Regions from separate parts of the Paenibacillus ottowii genome, predicted to be linked through region 2. Evidence: riboswitches for the same ligand, from Rfam matches in the RefSeq annotation. Region 2 holds a riboswitch; each other region holds the start of a gene.
The links. A riboswitch is a leader RNA that binds a small molecule or an ion and turns the genes downstream of it on or off. The one in region 2 is predicted to bind glycine.
Positions count from the first base shown of each region.

Region 1: it holds a riboswitch for glycine, as region 2 does, so the genes downstream of both, sdaAB (L-serine ammonia-lyase, iron-sulfur-dependent subunit beta) here and gcvT (glycine cleavage system aminomethyltransferase GcvT) in region 2, are expected to answer to the same signal.
Region 3: it holds a riboswitch for glycine, as region 2 does, so the genes downstream of both, ACQQ6X_RS19215 (alanine/glycine:cation symporter family protein) here and gcvT (glycine cleavage system aminomethyltransferase GcvT) in region 2, are expected to answer to the same signal.

Region 1 covers NZ_CP191577.1:435,998-442,460, forward strand. The annotation lists gene sdaAA (L-serine ammonia-lyase, iron-sulfur-dependent, subunit alpha) at 121-1,020, opposite strand; gene sdaAB (L-serine ammonia-lyase, iron-sulfur-dependent subunit beta) at 1,010-1,699, opposite strand; glycine riboswitch at 1,911-2,025, opposite strand; gene ACQQ6X_RS01980 (DUF6359 domain-containing protein) at 2,240-3,844, shown strand; gene ACQQ6X_RS01985 (ABC transporter ATP-binding protein) at 4,174-5,205, shown strand; gene ACQQ6X_RS01990 (ABC transporter ATP-binding protein) at 5,183-6,109, shown strand; gene opp4B (oligopeptide ABC transporter permease) at 6,124-6,463, shown strand, end outside.
Region 2 covers NZ_CP191577.1:47,348-53,810, forward strand. The annotation lists gene ACQQ6X_RS00215 (PTS mannitol transporter subunit IICB) at 1-1,385, opposite strand, end outside; gene gcvH (glycine cleavage system protein GcvH) at 1,809-2,207, opposite strand; glycine riboswitch at 2,599-2,696, shown strand; glycine riboswitch at 2,700-2,796, shown strand; gene gcvT (glycine cleavage system aminomethyltransferase GcvT) at 2,877-3,977, shown strand; gene gcvPA (aminomethyl-transferring glycine dehydrogenase subunit GcvPA) at 4,103-5,458, shown strand; gene gcvPB (aminomethyl-transferring glycine dehydrogenase subunit GcvPB) at 5,455-6,463, shown strand, end outside.
Region 3 covers NZ_CP191577.1:4,132,794-4,139,256, reverse strand. The annotation lists gene licT (BglG family transcription antiterminator LicT) at 1-263, opposite strand, end outside; gene ACQQ6X_RS19225 (LacI family DNA-binding transcriptional regulator) at 496-1,467, opposite strand; gene ACQQ6X_RS19220 (glycoside hydrolase family 1 protein) at 1,677-3,134, shown strand; glycine riboswitch at 3,301-3,377, shown strand; glycine riboswitch at 3,396-3,491, shown strand; gene ACQQ6X_RS19215 (alanine/glycine:cation symporter family protein) at 3,649-5,067, shown strand; gene ACQQ6X_RS19210 (iron-containing alcohol dehydrogenase) at 5,125-6,297, opposite strand; gene ACQQ6X_RS19205 (carbohydrate ABC transporter permease) at 6,445-6,463, opposite strand, start outside.

The DNA.
Region 1 (6,463 bases), 390 kb from region 2:
TCCCTAGACGTATGCTTGCTCCTTTATTTTTAAGGGCGAATTCTCTTTCCCTTGGAGAATGTGGGGGAGAAATATTCGTCTTGTTTTATAGAGGAAAAGTAGTTGGTTTAATGCTTAGAGCTATGACTTGTCTTTCTTGGCCAGTGTGTTGCGTGTAAGGGATTCGGTCAAGCGCTTGCCGGTCGGTGTCTGGGCCAAGCCGCCTTTGGCGGTCTCGCGGTGTTTCGACGGCATTGCGCTGCCGACTTCAAGCATCACGTCAATGACTTCGTCAGACGGAATGGCACTGCGTACTCCCGCCAAAGCCATATCCGCTGCGGCAAGTGCGGTCACGGCTCCCAGCCCGTTGCGCACGATGCACGGAATCTCGACGAGCCCGGCAACGGGGTCGCAAATCAGACCGAGCGTATTCTTGAGCGCTAGGCCTACAGCGTGAATGGCCTGTTCAGGCGTGCCGCCGCGCAGCTCGACCATTGCACCAGCGGCCATCCCGATGGCTGAGCCAATCTCAGCCTGACAGCCTCCCTCCGCGCCGGAAATGAAGGAGTTGTTGGCGATGACGTAGCCAATGGCTCCGGCTGCGAACAAGCCGTGCACCATATGCTCGTCATCCCAGCCGAAACGCTCCTGCGCACTAATGAACACGCCGGGGATGACGCCGCAAGAGCCAGCAGTGGGCGTGGCGACAATGCGCCCCATGGATGCATTCACCTCCGACACAGAGAGCGCATAAGCCATGGCGAGCGCGGAGGCGTCGCCGGAGCAGGTCTCCCCTGTCCGCAGATACTCGGCCAGGCGCTTGCCGTCCCCGCCCGTCAATCCGCTGCGGGATACGGTGTCTTGCGTCTGACCGCGATGAACGGCCTCCTTCATGACTTCATAATAATCAGACATTTGGCGGAAGATTTCTTTTTCCGTTGTATTCGTCTCTTGTACCTGTTCTTGAATCATCAGGCGGCCAATCGTGGTGGATTCCTCAGCGCATATCGCGCTGATTTCATGCAGATGGCTAAACCGCATCGGATTCAGCTCCTTTTTTCAGATTAATCATTTTAATTTCATACATATGAGGCAAAGAACGCAGTTTGGCAATCAGTTCAGCCGTAGGAGGACTGTCCGTTTCGATGGCAGTAAGTGCTTCACCATCCCGACCTTTGCGATCCACATGCATGTAGGCAATGTTAATGTCAGCAGCGCCCAATGCTGAAGTTACCGCACCTAATGTACCGGGCTTATCCGAGTGGAGAAGCACCAACGTAGGCAGTTCTCCGGTCAGGTTAACTCGGAATTCGTTGAGCTGCTGGACATGGATACTGCCGCCTCCGATGGAGGAGCCGAGCAGGGTGCGCTGATCCTCGCCCTTCCATAGCTCGAAACGGACGGTGTTCGGATGGGGCGCGGGGAGTCCGCTAACGGCAAATTCTACGGCCATTCCAGCCTGCTCCGCCCATTGCTCGGCATCGGGAATCCGGTGATCGTCCGTATCGTAATTGAGCAGGCCTGCGATGAGTGCCAGGTCGGTACCGTGTCCTTTGTACGTGTCGGCGAAGGAGCCGTACAGTGTCATGCGGGCGCGGTCAGGCTGCGCCCCGAGCCAGTGCCGGGCAACGCGTGCAAGCCGCACCGCGCCTGCAGTATGTGAGCTGGAGGGTCCGGTCATGGCCGGACCGATAATGGAAAATACATCTTTGAAACGCATGGTATGGCCCCCTGTATGTTCTACAACCATAGTATATGGTATTTCCGCGTCTTTGCACGGATATAACGGTTCCTGATGCTGACGTACAATGTGAGCACAAAAAAGGACAGGATAAGGAAATTCCCCTTATCTCTGTCCTCGTTACCTGAGAGTTTCGTGCGGTGTCCATACCGCCTTACCCCTTGGGTGGCTTGCGCTCTCTCCAGAGTTGCGTCAGATGACGATACATGGACCTGAGAGATTATCCGCCAGCCGGGTGCTGGCGGCTTGCTCCTTCGGTGCCGCCAGCGTGTAAGCCTCTGGACAGACTCTCCCGTCATCTTCATTCGCGTATACCGTTCTACATATCTTCCTTAGCGTAATGTATGCCGCGCTCGCTGTCAATCGCAGGGTTCGATTTTTACATAAACAAGTGTGTTTCCGATAAAAAAGATAAAAATTTACATAATTATGGATCAAACCAGGAAGGAATTAGAAGATTGATAGCTAATCTGATAGAGGACAAGTACATTTATGGAATTATAGGAGGGATATTGACGTATGGTAAAAGGCTCGCGGTTCACAGGTTCACGCTTGAAAGGGGTGCTGCATCTGGCGGCGATCATATCGCTGCTGATCGGGATCTTCGTTCCATTCGGTCAGGTCAAAGCAGAGGGAGCACTGACAGTAGCCGAAGCCCTTCAGCGCCAAGGTAGTGGAGGCACAGTGACGGTGGAAGGCTACATTGTTGGACATGCTACCGGATCGCAAACGGCTAATTTTTCTTCCCCGTTTGCGAATGATTTTAACGTACTGATTGCCGACCAGGTGAATGAACGTAGCACGTCGAATCTACTGGATGTGCAGCTGACATCAGCGTACAGAGGGCAATATGGACTAACAGGCCATCCTGAGCTGATCGGCAGTAAAATTCGTGTGACAGGTACACTTGGCGCCTACAATAATTTTGGCGGAGTAAAAAGCCCAAGCGCTGTGGAACTGGTGAATGGAAGCGAGCCGGGGGAACCTGGTAATCCAGGCGAGCCTAATCCTGGAAACCCGGGTCAGCCCGGTACGACATTGCCGGACGGCAAAGGTAAAAAAGTGCTGTTCGATAATACGCACGCACAGACGGCTGGGGCAGCAGATTGGGTCATTGACGGCGCCTTCTCTGATTTTGCCGATGGATTGCGTAATGTAGGTTTTACTGTGGACCAATTGAACCGCTCTATTCCTTTTACTTTTGGGGAACAAGCCATAACCTATGACAAGCTGCGCCAATATGATGTGTTCATCATCGGTGAAGCGAATGTTCCATTTAAAGCTTCCGAGCAGGCGGCTTTGCTACAATACGTGAATAACGGGGGGAGTGTTTTCTTCATCTCCGACCACTATAATGCGGACCGCAACAAAAACCGTTGGGATGCCTCCGAGGTTATGAATGGCTATCGTCGTGGAGCCTACACTAATCCGGCAAAAGGCATGACTGCAGAAGAAGCAGCATCACCGGCGATGCAAGGGTTAACTAGCTCTGATTGGCTGGCAACCAACTTTGGCGTTCGTTTCCGCTATAATGCGCTTGGTGACGTGAATGCTACGGACATTGTAGCTGAAGATCAATCTTTTGGCATTACCAAGGGTGTACGTTCAATTGCTATGCATGCGGGCTCTACGCTGGCTATTATTGATCCTACCAAAGCGAAGGGAATTGCCTATATCCCGACAGGTACGAAAAAATGGGGCAATGCTGTAGACCAGGGTGTCTATAACGGCGGGGGCCGTGCGGAAGGGCCATTTGCGGCAATCTCCAAGGTCGGTCAAGGCAAGGCAGCCTTCATCGGTGATTCTTCTCCCGTAGAAGATGCTACACCGAAATATGTGCGCGAGGAAAACGGACAGTCGAAGAAGACGTATGATGGTTTCAAGGAAGTGGACGATGCGACCTTCCTGGTGCAAACGGTCCAATGGCTTGCATGGAAGCAGGACTACACCAAATTATCCGATGTGGCAGGCTTAACGCTGGATCAACCGACGAAGCTTCTGCCGATTGAGGAGCCAGCGGCTTCCACGGAACCGCAACCTGAGCCTTGGTCTGCTCCAGCAGCAGGCTACAAATGGTACGATCCAAAAACATTCAAATCGGGCTCCTATGGAGCGGCTTCGTAACAAATGTAAAAAAATCAGAGTGAGTTGTTGGGTGCTAGTTAGCCGTTTGATCCTTTGTAGGGGATCAAACGGCTTTTTTGTGATGAAAATTAACCTGTGGTTGGTTATTGGGTTACATTTTGTGCCAGGAAAGTCGCGCCACTGCTGGATCATTGATTTTTTAAATGATGTTGATAGCATAATCTTAATTGATATATCCATATACTGGTGATAGGATGTATTCAAATTATTCCGACAAAAATGGTATGTAATGTTTGTGGAAGGTTTTAACATCAAACATGGTGAGAATTAGCGGGACAAGACCATGGAGAATGGGGGAAGCGCACGCATTGAATATCGAACCTGTGTTGGAGATTAAAGGATTATCCGTATCTTTTCGCATTAACGATCAATATCACCCCGCAGTCGACCATCTGGATCTGACGGTCAACCCCAATGAAGTGCTGGCTGTGGTCGGAGAATCCGGTTGTGGCAAAAGCGCGCTGGCGCTTTCAATCCCACAACTGCATGACATGGAGCGGACACGTGTCGAAGGAGAGGTTCTTTTTAAAGGCACGAATCTGATCCGCCTCTCCTTAGGGCAAATGAATAAAATTCGCGGAGCGGGCATTGGCATGATCTTTCAGGACCCGCTGACAGCACTTAACCCGTTAATGAGCATTGGTAAGCAGATCGAGGAAAATCTCGATTATCATACTTCCCTTTCTACGAAGCAAAAAAGGGAGCGTGTACTGGAGCTGCTGGAAAGCGTAGATATCCCCAACCCTGTACGTGTGTATGAACAGTATCCGCATGAGCTTTCAGGAGGGATGCGTCAGCGTGTGATGATCGCGATTGCCATCGCTTGCCGACCCTCTCTTATTATTGCAGATGAGCCGACGACTGCGCTCGATGTGACCATTCAATCGCAAATTCTCGACTTGCTCAAACAGCTTCAACAGGAGACCGGAAGCGGAATTATTCTGATTACGCACGATCTTGGCGTTGTGGCCGAAGTAGCCGACCGTGTGGTGGTCATGTATGCCGGAGAAATCGTCGAAAGCGCTGATGTTTTTGAATTATTCCGGCATCCACTGCACCCGTATACGCGTTCCTTGCTGGCCTCCATGCCGGGATCGCATACCAAGGGAGAAACGCTGCATGTCATCGGTGGCATGGTTCCCTCATTGCAAGATATTCCCCGTAGTAGCTGTCGTTTTGCTCCGCGTATTCCCTGGATTCAGCAGGGAATGCATGAAGACCATCCTCAATTAAATGAAATTTCCCCCGGCCATTGGGTCCGCTGTACATGTTACCAGCATTTTCATTTTGAAGACGAGACAAAGGGAGAGGCTGCTCATGGCACTACTGGAGCTAAATAATTTGAAGGTGTATTATCCGGTGCGCGGTGGTTTTTTCCAGCGCATTGTTGACCAGGTAAAAGCAGTGGATGGTGTGTCGATCAGCATAGAGGCTGGCCAAACCTACGGACTGGTAGGAGAATCCGGCTGCGGAAAAACGACGACAGGAAGGACAATTATCGGCCTGAATAAGCTGACGAGTGGACAGATTCTTTTTAAGGGAAAGGATCTTGCGGCTTTGAGTCGTAATAACCGCCATCCGCTGCGTAGAGACATTCAGATGATTTTTCAGGACCCCTATTCTTCGCTGAACCCGCGTAAGCGTGTATTGGATGTCATTGCTGAACCGCTGCGAAACTTTGAACGACTGAGTAATGAGGAAGAGCGGAGGAAAGTACAGACGCTACTGGAGAAGGTCGGCTTGAACGCTGACGCAGCCTACAAATACCCGCATGAATTTTCCGGGGGTCAGCGGCAACGGATCGGGATTGCGCGTGCGCTGACATTAAATCCAAAACTGATTATTGCTGATGAGCCGGTATCGGCGCTTGATGTTTCTGTGCAGGCACAGGTGCTTAATTTTATGAAGGATGTGCAGCGGGAGTTCAAATTGACATATTTATTCATAAGTCACGACCTGGGGATTATCCGCCATATGTGCGACCAAATCGGCATTATGTACCGAGGCCGCTTAGTGGAACAGGGAAGCGAACAGGATATTTATGAGCGTCCACAGCATTTGTATACCCAGCGGCTTATTGCCACCATTCCCAGTATCGATCCAGCGAAGCGGCTAGAAAATGCCCACAAAAGGCAAATGCTTTTATCCTCTTACAAGTCAGAGCTCCCCAAACATCTAGATGCAAGTGGAAAGCCGTTTGCCCTGAAATCCGTAAGTCCATCCCATCAAGTCGCGCTACCCTAAGGGAGGTACAGAATATGTGGAAATTTACAATGCGTCGGCTGCTGGTTATGATCCCTCAACTTTTTGCACTAAGTGTGCTCATATTTTTCCTAGCCAAAGCTATGCCGGGGGATGCCCTGACAGGGCTCATCACTTCAACACCCAATCTGAATCCGGCTGCACTGGAAGAACAGCGGCAAAAACTGGGGCTCAATGACCCGGTGTGGGTGCAATATGGGAACTGGCTTGTCCAGCTTGCTCATGGGGATCTGGGCAAATCTTATGTACATAAAATTAGCGTTACCGATTTGATTGGCAGTCGTTTGGGAAATACGTTTTTTCTGGGCGTAGTGATTCTGGTTCTGACGTATCTGA
Region 2 (6,463 bases):
GTTTTAGCCCGGTCTGTCAACGTTTTTTGCGTAATGACAATATCCGCATCCTGTGGAATTTCACTGATTGCCGTATTTGTTACCGTAACGTCCACGCCCGCCTGTTTCATTTTCTTGCGTAAAATGGAGGCTCCCATGGCACTTGAACCCATGCCTGCATCACAGGAAAAGACAATTTTGTTCACTTCGGATTTATCCTTGAGCAGCCGATCTGTAGCACCCTCGGCAGTACGACCAGATGCTTGGTTACTTTCCGCTACAGTGGCGCTAGCACTTGCACCTTTGCTTTGATTTTTCATATCTTTCAGGCGGGATGCAGCTTCCTCCAGCCCCTCTTCCTTCTGCTTACCTGTCTTGAGCAATACTGCGGCTACAGCAAAGGATACGACCGCAGCAGCGACCACACCGCTCAGCATCGGCAAATATCCACCTTTTGGTGTCATCAGGAAATAAGCGATGATACTACCTGGTGAAGGAGCAGCAACCAGTCCGGCACCTGTCAACATAAAACAGAAGGTTCCCACAACGCCCCCAGCTATAGCAGCAAGAATCAGAATCGGCTTCATCAAAATGTAAGGGAAATAAATTTCATGAATCCCGCCGAAAAAATGAATGATGACTGCACCAGGAGCAGACGACTTCGCAGAGCCTTTACCGAACAGGCAATAGGCCAACAAAATACCGAGGCCTGGCCCAGGATTGGATTCAAGCATGAACAAAACGGATTTTCCGGTTCTTGAAGCTTCCTCCAGCGCAATTGGACTCAATACTCCGTGATTCAATGCGTTGTTGAGAAATAATACTTTTCCGGGCTCAATAATGAGGTTGACAAGCGGCAAAAGCCCTGCATTTACGAGAAACTGTACCCCTGCCGACAGCACTTGGCTGATGGTTTGTACGACTGGGCCGATGCCCACATGAGCGAGTAGTGCTAGAATGGCACCGATAATCCCAGCCGAGAAATTATTGACCAGCATTTCAAAACCTGATTTGACTTTGCCTTCAATGGCCTTATCGAACTTCTTCAATATCCATGCAGCCAGCGGACCAGCTACCATCGCGCCTAGGAACATCGGGATATCGGCCCCCACAATGACACCCATCGTCATAATGGCACCGATCACACCTCCACGCTGTCCGTGAATCATTGTGCCTCCTGTATAACCAATCAGCAGCGGCAGCAAATAATTTTTCATCGGATCAACCAGTTGTGCAAAACCCTCGTTCGGGAACCACCCGGTCGGAATAAAAAGTGCTGTAATTAATCCCCACGCGATAAAGGCCCCCATATTGGGCATAACCATACCGCTGAGAAAACGGCCAAAACGTTGTACGGCAACACGAGCGCCACCGCTTGAACTGGACTTTGTGTCCACTGTGCTCATATTCATATCCTCCTTGTGAGTAAATAGCATCACTACCTTTTCTTAAAATTCATACTAAATGACAGCGCTATCTTCATCAACGAAATGAAAACGTACTTTCGTCATGAACGTTGATGACAACATTTAAATTTAAAGTAACGCCAAGGCATTATACCTGCATAATTCTTCTTAATATGGCCGATAACAATAGAAATTAGTCGAAGAAACATCGTTGTAAATCTGCATATTTTTTAGTGGGACACCCTTCTAAATCTGAGGAAATGACGTAATTACGCCTTCTAAAAACAACAAAAAAATAGCCGCTATGTCAGGTCATAGCGACTATTTTATACAAAAACCGAGCGGACTCACGATGCTCTTATTTAATTCAAGATCCATACAAAAAATCAAAATAAAAGGTAGTAATTCATGCTGTATTACTTATTATTGCTGATCCGAAATCAACTGTTCGTACTGCTCCGCAGACAGCAGTTTGCCCACAGCTTCCTCGACATCATTGCTCATCTCTACTTCGATCATCCAACCCTTTTCATAGGGAGATTCATTCACCAGCTCAGGTGTGCTTTCCAGAGCTTCATTCACTTTCATAACGGTTCCCGCCACCGGAGCAAAAAGATCGGAGACTGTCTTCACCGATTCAATTGTGCCGATCTCCGCCCCCTGTTCAATCGTTGTTCCCACCTCAGGTAATTCCACAAAAACAATATCACCCAGCTGATGCTGTGCAAAGTCTGTAATGCCGATTCGCAACGTTCCATCCGCTGTGCGCTGAACCCACTCATGTTCGTCTGTATACCAGAGTTCCTGTTTCACTTCACTCATCCTGCTTCGCCTCATTTCCACATGAATAAAATGCTTTTGATCACTTGTATTAGACAGGTTAAGATTATGACAACAAGAACATCCATGTCAATAATACTAACAAAAATACTTCATACCAACCTATATAGCATAGTCTATCAAAAATAATAACTTGTAACAAACGCTTACATATCCTTATTTATACATTAAATGTTTTTCATATTGTTTCATATGACATTTTTATTGACATTTTGAATGAATTTGCGTATTAATGGGTTATAGCAAATGCTTTTGGAAATACATCGACAACTGCAAACGCGGATGAACGCGGAGGGAGAGACTGCCAAAAGGATTCTCATAGCTGTTGTCGTTTGTGAGACAGTTATGCACGCGAATCGGATCAAGTTGTTACCTGCAAAACCGGGTAGCATACCATTGATCCAAAAGGTAGCGCCGAAGGAGTAAACTTGCATTGCAGGTGAATCTCTCAGGCAAAAGGACCTTTGCCGGACGCATCTCTGGAGAGCATTCGCGATTAGAGCGGATCACCCAAGGGGAAACCTGGTACATACCGGGGTAACTTTCTGGTATCAAGGACAGAGCTGAAAAAAGAGTATGGACCGCCGTCTATACGTTTCTTTCAGCCTGTCTTTTTTGTTTTGGCCGATTACACTGGATAGGAGTGGAAAAATGTCTAATTTGCGAAGAACACCACTATATTCGTCCTACGGGACGCAACCCGGAGTTCGTTGTATTGACTTTGGCGGGTGGGAGCTCCCCGTTCAGTTTAGCGGCATTCAAAAAGAACATGAGGCCGTCCGCCAACGCGCGGGTTTATTCGATGTCTCGCATATGGGCGAGTTTTTGGTTGAGGGCAAAGAAGCCGAGGCTTTTTTGCAGCGAGTAACCACAAATGATGTCAGCCAGTTGGAACCGGGCCAGGCACAATATTCACTCCTGTGTTACCCCGACGGAGGCGTAGTGGATGACTTACTTGTATATTGCAAAGGACCAGAGCGCTACATGCTCGTTGTGAATGCTTCCAACATCGACAAAGATTGGGATTGGCTCATTCGTCACGTACCTGCATCGGTTCATCTGGAGAATGTGTCTGACGCAATAGCATTGCTGGCATTGCAAGGACCAGAAGCAGCACGCATTGCCGCTGCCGTAACAGATACAGATATAACGAATCTGGCATCTTTCCGATTCCAGGAGAACGTGCAATTGTTTGGAGCAAAAGCGCTTGTCTCGCGAACCGGATATACCGGGGAAGACGGCTTTGAATTTTATATACCTGCTGAGGAAGCACCTGCCGTCTGGGATGGTTTGCTTCGTTGCGGTGAGTCGTATGGGCTGATTCCTGCTGGACTTGGTGCTCGCGATACGCTGCGCTTCGAGGCGCGGCTGCCGCTGTACGGACAGGAGTTATCTGCCACCATTTCACCGCTTGAGGCTGGTTTAGGTTTCTTCGTCAAGCTGAGTAAAGGAGATTTTATCGGCAGGGAAGCACTACAACGCCAGAAAGAACAAGGAATTCCTCGCAAGTTGATTGGGCTGGAAATGATGGACCGCGGCATCCCGCGCGCTCATTATCCGGTATTTGCTGAAGGCCAACACATCGGTGAGGTCACCACGGGCACCCAGTCGCCCACCTTGAAGCGCAATCTAGGGCTGGCCCTGGTGGACAGTCGTTTTAGCACCCTAGCTACACCGCTGGAGGTCGAAATTCGTGGTAAGCGTCTGCGTGCGGAGGTGGTCGCAGCCCCCTTTTATAAACGACCACGCTGATCTTAAACTCTCTTCATTCCTGAAAAAGCGATCATATCGTGTGTGAAATTCTGGATTTTCCAATCCCGGTTATATATTAGCTAATTTATTATCTAAATTTTGCTTTTTGAAAGGAGCCAGAACCTATGAAGCAGCATCGCTATCTCCCCATGACCGAACAAGACCAAACCGAAATGCTGCATGTGGTGGGCGTATCATCCATTGACGAGCTATTTAGTGACATTCCAGAGGCTATTCGATACCAAGGGGAACTCCCTCTTTCCTCTCGGCTCGACGAAAGAGCCTTAACCCGCCACATGGCCAGACTGGCCGGACACAATGCCAATACTGATACACATGCCAGCTTTCTTGGTGCAGGCATTTATGATCATCATATTCCGTCCGTTATCCAACACATCACCTCACGATCCGAATTTTACACCGCCTATACCCCTTATCAGCCGGAAGTAAGCCAGGGCGAGCTGCAAGCCATCTTCGAGTTCCAGTCGTATATTTGCGAATTGACAGGTATGGCTGTAGCGAATGCCAGTATGTACGATGGGGCGACAGCTCTGGCGGAAGCAGGCTCATTGGCTACCGCAGCCACGCGCCGTAAACAGCTCATCGTATCAAGGTCTGTCCATCCAGAGGCACGTCAGGTATTGGCAACCTATGCACGCGGATTGGATTTGGACATCGTGGAGATTGGCTGTTCAGACGGCGTAACGGATGTCGATGCGTTAGCCGCAGCTGTATCGGAACAGACGGCGGCTGTTTTGGTTCAGAGTCCCAACTTTTTCGGAGCCGTCGAAAATTTGAAGCCGATGGCTGACCTCATCCATGCGCAGCAAGGGCTTATGGTTGTCAGTGCCAACCCACTGGCGCTTGGCTTATTGGAGGCGCCTGGCAAGCAAGGCGCAGATATTGTGGTAGGCGACGCGCAGCCGCTTGGGATCTCGTCCTCCCTCGGCGGTCCGACCTGCGGTTACTTTGCCGTTTCACAGGCGCATATGCGCCGTATCCCTGGACGGATTGTAGGCCAAACCACAGACCGTAACGGCAAACGCGGTTTCGTACTGACCTTGCAAGCGAGAGAACAGCATATCCGCCGCGAAAAGGCTACCTCTAACATTTGCTCCAATCAAGCGTTGCTTGCTTTAACGGCATCAGTGTACTTGTCCGTCATGGGAAGACAGGGTATCCAGGAAGTAGCCGAGCTGAATGTGCATAAGAGTCGCTATGCATTAGAGCAATTGCTGAGCTTGAAAGGCATAACTGCCTCGTTTCATGCACCGACTTTTAATGAGTTTGCCCTTAAACTGCCTGAAGGTATGGATATAAGTAAACTTCAGGACAATCTGTTAGCTGCCGGATTTATTGCAGGCTATGATTTGGGCCGGGACTATCCGGAGCTTGCTGGACATATGCTGATTGCCGTAACCGAGCAAAGAACCAAAGAAGAGATCGACCAATTTGTACACACCTTGGAGGGATTGCTATGACACACGCCGGACAGGATCAGAAACAAGAGCTGTTGCAGGAACATGATCAGGCGCTCATTTTTGAATTGAGCCGTCCGGGTCGCATCGCCTATTCCCTTCCTGAGTGCGATGTCCCTCGTCGCCCGGTAGCAGAGCTTTTGCCAGATTATGCGCTGCGCAGCGAGCCTGCGGCGTTACCGGAGGTATACGAAGTAGATGTTATTCGCCACTATACCGCTCTGTCCCAGCGCAATTTTGGCGTCGACAACGGATTTTATCCGCTCGGCTCCTGTACGATGAAATACAACCCGAAGGTGAACGAGGATGTCGCCCGTTACGCAGGCTTTGCTAAAATCCATCCCTATCAGCCGGAGGGTAGCGTCCAGGGTGCTATGGAGCTGCTGCATACGCTCCAAAACGATCTGGCTGCGTTGACCGGCATGGATGCCGTCACGCTTCAGCCCGCTGCTGGCGCCCATGGCGAATGGACCGGGCTGATGATGATCCGCTCGTACCACGAAGCACGTGGTGAGCGACGTACCAAGGTGCTCGTGCCGGATTCCTCGCATGGAACGAACCCCGCCAGTGCAAGTGTCGCGGGCTTCGAAACAGTCACCCTACCCTCCACCCCAGAGGGGCTGGTGGATCTGGATGCGCTGCGTCAAGCCGTAGGCAACGACACCGCTGCGCTCATGCTGACCAATCCAAACACGCTGGGTCTGTTCGAGAAGCATATTACTGACATTGCCGCGATCGTGCATGACGCAGGTGGTCTGCTTTACTATGACGGGGCAAATTCCAACGCCATCATGGGGATTACCCGCCCCGGGGATATGGGCTTCGATGTGGTGCATCTCAATCTGCACAAAACGATGAGCACCCCTCACGGCGGAGGCGGCCCTGGCGCGGGACCTGTCGGCGTAAAGCAGCGACTGATTCCCTATTTGCCCAAGCCGCTTGTCGTACGTGATTCGCAGGGTATGTACCGCTGGGATCGGGAGCACGGAGATTCTATTGGACGGGTTA
Region 3 (6,463 bases), 1.5 Mb from region 2:
TCCGTATCGAGCACTTCTGCTGCATGGGTGACAATTTCATTCACGACTTCCAGATGAGACACGGGAATATCGTTCAGCAGCTCGGTTAGTTTGGCTGTGAACTCGTTTTCATTTAACATGAAAATCTTATCTATTTTATGATCATCGACTTGGTCGCCAGCCACCTTTTTGAAGGAAATACCTCTTCCCATGACGATGACCTCTTTACCTTTATCGTTTTTAGTCAACAGGACGTTGTTATTGAGCACCTTCTCAATAATCATTGAAGTTCCCCCTCCCATCCTTTACCAATAAAAAATGCCCAAGCACAATTCAACACTATTGTTAGCAATAGCACTCAATTGAACTCAGGCATTGCCCGCATCACCGGTCACAATCCTTCGATATAGTGCTATTGTAGCACAAAAAAAAGCGATTTCAACATTTTTTATTCTCTTTCGACAAAAATATTTCATATCAAGGCCCAATTGCCTAGTTTGACAGCCAACTGCACCCTTAAGTGGTCGTACGCTCAATGAGGCTATATTCCAGCGTATGAAGCTTCATCTGGCGTCCAATCAGCTCAGGGGAAAGCATGAAAAAGGCATTTTGCGCCTGAGCCATTATGGGATTTTGAACCGTTGTAATTCCCATGGTGTGCGCAAGCTCCGTGTTATCAAACCCAACAATCGCCAGATCCTCCGGTACTCTCAGCTTTTGTCTGCGCGCTTCGCAGAGAATGCCCACGGCTACATAATCGTTAGCACACAGAATAGCCTCCGGAAATGCCTCCCGATGCTGTAACAAATTACGCACGACCTGTTCGCCGTCACGAATGTTATAAATAGAAGAATAGTTCCAATGCGGCAGCACTGGCAGATTGTGCTCATTCATGATCTGCTTATAAGCTCGTTGTCTACTGTGGGTATTAATGCTGCTTGGACGACCAAAGGCATTGGCTATACGAGTATAGCCTTTTTGTATCAAATGCTTTAGTGCTAGCATGTATCCTTCATACTGATCCATAGCGACGGAGCGAATATCAGTATGCTCCATTCGTTGCCAGGCCACAATGGGGCCATATTTGCAATAGGTACTCAAAAAATCAGTGTCATTCACGCAGGAAATGATGACCAGCGCATCGACTCTTTTTCTTTTTAAATCCTCGAAAGCTTGAAGCTCCTTCTTTTTGTCTTCTCCCGAAGTATAAATAATGGTTTGGAATTCATATTGTCCGGCGATTTCCACAAAGCTGTCCAGAAAGGCCAGAACAATTTCATTAATAGTTGAAGTAATGATGCCAATCTGGAGCGTCTGACCCTTGGATAAAGAAATCGCATTCCGATTAGGAACGTAATCCAGCTCCTGCATGATTTTTAATATTTTAGCTCTAGTTTCTTGGCTTACATGGGGGGACTGATTTAACACTCTGGATACCGTAGCCTTGGAAAAGCCCGACAGTTTTGCAATTTGATCAAGATTCGACATGATGCTTCTCCTCACATAAGAAAAAAATACTTGACATGAAACGCGTTACAACAATTAGGATGCTCATGAGGGCATTAGGTCTATTTTAAAGCATCTATTAATGCATTTCAAAGGAGAACGGTTGCCGGGAGATATTGATTCGCACTGCAGCACTTGATGGTTATTGACCAAAGTGAAAACATTAAATTAAGAAAAGAGGTTTTCATACCATGACGAAGACGCAAAAAGGATTTCCGAAAAACTTCCTCTGGGGCGGGGCAACTGCAGCCAACCAACTGGAGGGTGCTTTTGACATAGATGGAAAGGGATTGTCGAGTGCAGACATGATTGCCTATGTACCCAGAGCGGAACGTAAGAACGATCATGCTATAGAAATTTCGTCCGAGCGACTTGAGGACATCTTGGCTGGCAAGGTAAACGCTCGTTTTCCAAAGCGTGAAGGTGTGGATTTCTACCACCATTACAAAGAAGATATTGCCTTGTTTGCAGAAATGGGCTTTAAAGTATTCCGCATGTCTATCCACTGGTCGCGGATTTTCCCGAATGGGTATGATGCCGAGCCGAATGAAGCAGGATTGCAATTCTACGACAATGTATTTGATGAGCTGCGTAAGTATGGCATTGAGCCCTTGGTGACATTGTCTCATTATGAAACACCGCTAGGTCTAACCCAGAAGTATAATGGCTGGCTGGGGCGCGAAGTCGTAGATCATTACGTACATTATGCCGAAACGGTATTTACACGCTACAAAGACAAAGTAAAATACTGGCTAACCTTTAACGAAATCAATGTCATGACCATGAGTCCGTTTACAGGTGGCGGTGTGGTTATTGATCGTGTAGAAAACAAACAACAAGCGATATATCAAGCATTGCATCATCAATTTGTAGCAAGTGCACTGGCAACCAAACGGGGACATGAGATCATTCCGGGTGCTCAGATCGGCTGTATGCTGGCCCGTATAGAAAGTTATCCACATACGTGTAATCCAGAGGATATACTGAAGGCCCAGCATGAAAATCAGCTGAACCTGTTCTTTACGGATGTGCAGGCTCGTGGGGAATATCCCAACTATATGAACCGCTATTTTGAAGAACATAATATTGTGATCCAGACAGAACCCGGCGATGCCGAAATTTTGAAACATAATACGGTCGATTTTATCTCATTCAGCTACTATATGACCTTGACCGTATCGGCAGGGCCAGAGGGCGAGAAAGCAGCAGGGAACTTGATTGGCGGTGTGAAAAATCCGTATTTGCAGTCCTCCGACTGGGGATGGCAGATTGATCCGATCGGCCTTCGTGTTACACTGAATACATTTTATGACCGTTACCAAAAGCCGCTATTCATCGTGGAAAATGGCTTGGGTGCGTATGATAAGGTAGAAGAAGACGGCTCTGTGCATGACACATATCGAATTGATTACTTGCGTCAGCATATTACTCAAATGAAGGAAGCGATTGCTGACGGTGTTGATCTGATGGGTTACACCAGCTGGGGTCCGATCGACCTTGTGAGCATGTCTACTTCCGAAATGTCCAAGCGCTATGGATTTATCTACGTTGATCTGGATGATGACGGTAACGGAACGCTCAAACGCTCCAAAAAGGACTCCTTTCACTGGTATAAAAATGTGATAGCAACCAATGGTGAAGAATTGTAATTCCATATCATTTGGCGGGTACAGCAGAGAAAATCCGAAGGATTCAATCTGCTGTACTCGCTTTTTGTATAGATACCCTATCGATTTGTCAAAAGGCTTCACAAATTTTTCACTTGTAATAAGCTGAAAGTTTTCTGTATAATAAATAAAAATTTCATATGTCTGGTTGATGTTTGCGGGAGATGGAACGAAAGTTCCGACCGAAGGGGCAAAACTCTCAGGTGCTAAGGCTGGTTACAGCAATAAGCGGGGACCGTAAACGGACAGAACTCTGGAGAGACCCTTAATTGGGCGCCGAAGGTGCACCGCAGAATAACATCTGCTTAAACTCTCAGGCAAAAGGACAGAGACGCGAATAACCTGTGACAGGGAATACTCTAGGCTTTTATGAGCTTTTTAGAGATAGGATCCTGCACAAATTGGTTTATTTTTTCGTGCCTTTAACCTCTCCAGGAGTCGAATCAACGGATTTGACTCTTTTTTGTTTTTTAATATGCTGGAGGAGCGGGTTGAAATGAACTTGGTACATGTGTTAGAAACGATTAGCAGTTGGATATGGGGGGCGCCCCTCATCATTCTTGTCATGGGAACGGGCTTATGGCTGACCATACGACTAAAAATGTTGCAGGTATTCCGGCTGCCCTTGGCGATCAAGCTCATCGGTAAGGCCCCAAATGAAGGCAGCGGGGATGTAAGCAGCTTTGCGGCTTTGAGTACGGCGCTGGCGGCTACAGTGGGCACAGGAAGTATTGTTGGTGTAGCGACAGCCATTAAGCTGGGCGGGCCGGGTGCCTTGTTCTGGATGGTTGTAGCAGCCTTCTTTGGGATGGCGACGAAATACGCGGAAGGTGTACTTGCGGTTAAATACCGGGTGAAGGATCGGAATGGACAATTCTCCGGCGGCCCGATGTATTATATTGAAAAAGGCCTGGGACGTCGTTTCAAACCGTTGGCGATGCTGTTTGCTTTTTCAGGGATGCTGGTAGCGTTGTTCGGGATCGGAACATTTCCTCAGGTCAAGGCGATTGTATCTTCTACTGAAAACAGTTTTGGCGTTCCGCCGATTGTAACGGCACTGACAATTGCTGTCCTTACAGCTCTGGTCACCATTGGAGGACTCAAAAGTATTGCCAAGGTATCGACGAAGGTCGTTCCTTTTAAAACAGGACTATATGTACTGATTTGTATCATTGTACTGATTCGGTTTGCTGACCAGCTTCCTGCTGCAATCGCGCTTGTGCTCCATTCGGCATTTTCAACAACATCGGCAACGGGTGGATTTGCAGGAGCTACGATTATGCTGGCTATGCGCAGCGGGGTAGCTAGAGGTATATTTGCCAATGAGGCTGGATTGGGGAGCGCACCGATTGCAGCTGCAGCTGCCAAAACCAAATGGCCTGCGGAACAAGGACTGATTTCCATGACGGGCGTGTTTATCGATACGATGGTTATTTGTGTGATGACCGGGTTGACGCTGCTGGTTAGCGGGGTGTGGAGCGGACCTACCGATGCAGGCTTGATGACTCAGCAAGCCTTCTCCAGTGCATTTCCGCTGGGAGCAGAACTGCTCACCATCATCCTGATTATGTTCGCATTCACAACCATGCTCGGCTGGAACTATTACGGAGAGCGCTGTGTTGAGTACTTGCTTGGGGTCAAGTGGATCAAGCCTTATCGTTATTTGTTCATTGTACTGGTTGGTGGGGGCGCGTTCATTAAACTGGATGCGATATGGCTGCTGGCAGATATTTTTAACGCAATGATGGCTTTTCCGAACCTGATTGCATTGCTCGGCTTGTCGGGAATTGTCGTTGCAGAAACCCGAACCTATATGAATACTTTGTATCCTAATAAGAAAAAGGGGATTCTTGCAGGTGCCAATGTAGGGGCTGCTATCCAAGTAGAAGAAAAAGGACAAACAGTTAATTCATAAATACTAAAAGGGAGTGCTCTCAGCCATCACAGGCTTGAGAGCACTCCCTTTTGAATGTTATAACGATGCACGCAAAATAGCTAAAATATCTTCCTGATTGAGCTTCTGATAATTACCAAAACCTCCGTGTTCCATTTCACGGGCGGCAATGTTTGCGATTTTTTCCAATTGTTCATCATTAATGTTGTAGTCGGCCAAGGTGGAAGGGGCGCCGAGACTTGTCCAAAACGCACTTAGACGGTCAATTCCTTCTAGAGCAATCTCTCTGTCTGTTTTACCTACAGTGTCCAAGTCAAACATACTGAGCATCAGCCGCTTCATGCGTGCAGCATCCTGATCTACTGTATGTCTCATCCAGTTGGGAAAAAGAATCGCCAGACCGCCAGCATGAGGAATATCATATACAGCAGATAATGCATGTTCAATGGTATGCGAAGCCCAATCCCCGAAGTAACCCATTTGCAGTGTACCGTTCAGAGCAATCGTCCCAGCATATAATATCGTTTCGCGATGCTCGTAGTTGTGCAAATCCTCCAGCAGCTTGGGTGCTGTTTCGATCACCGTTTGCAACACAGAAAAGCACATACGATCTTGCAAGGGTGTATTTTTGACATTGTGAAAGTATTGTTCAAACACGTGGCTCATCATATCTACCATGCCATAAACCGTCTGATCACGTGGCACAGAAAAGGTGTTTTTCGGGTCCAAAATGGAGAATTTCGGATGCGTCACCTCGCTGCCCCACACGTATTTTTCGTTTGTTTCCCAGTTGGTAATGACAGAGTCTGGATTCATTTCCGAACCAGTCGCGGCGAGTGTAAGGATGGTACCGAAGGGCAAAGCCTGGGTCGGCATATGCTTTTTGTTGATAATATCCCACACATCTCCGTCATACTCGGCTCCTGCTGCAATGGCTTTGGTGCAATCAATAACGCTTCCGCCGCCCACTGCAAGCAGGAAGTCTATCTTTTCATTTCGGCAAATCTCGATGCCCCTCTTAACGGTGGACAAGCGCGGATTGGGCTCAACGCCCGACAATTCATGAATGTTGAGATGAAGAGATTCTAGCGCGTTTAATACCTGGTCATACAAGCCATTTCGCTTGACACTTCCGCCTCCATATACCAGTAAAATATTGTTACCGTAATTCAACAGTTCTTGCTGCAACTCTTTAATTTGATGGTCGCCAAAAATTAATTTGGTGGGATTATAATATGTGAATTTGTTCATCTGGAAGGTTCCCCTCAGTACGTAGTTCATGTTCAAATCGTAATCACTTATCTTGACTAGCTCGTTAATATCTGACTTAGCCATGTAAGCTATTTGAAATGACGATTAACAATTATACATGAAGAGAATAAGGGGAATCAAGTGAAGCTAATCTTTGATCGCTCCG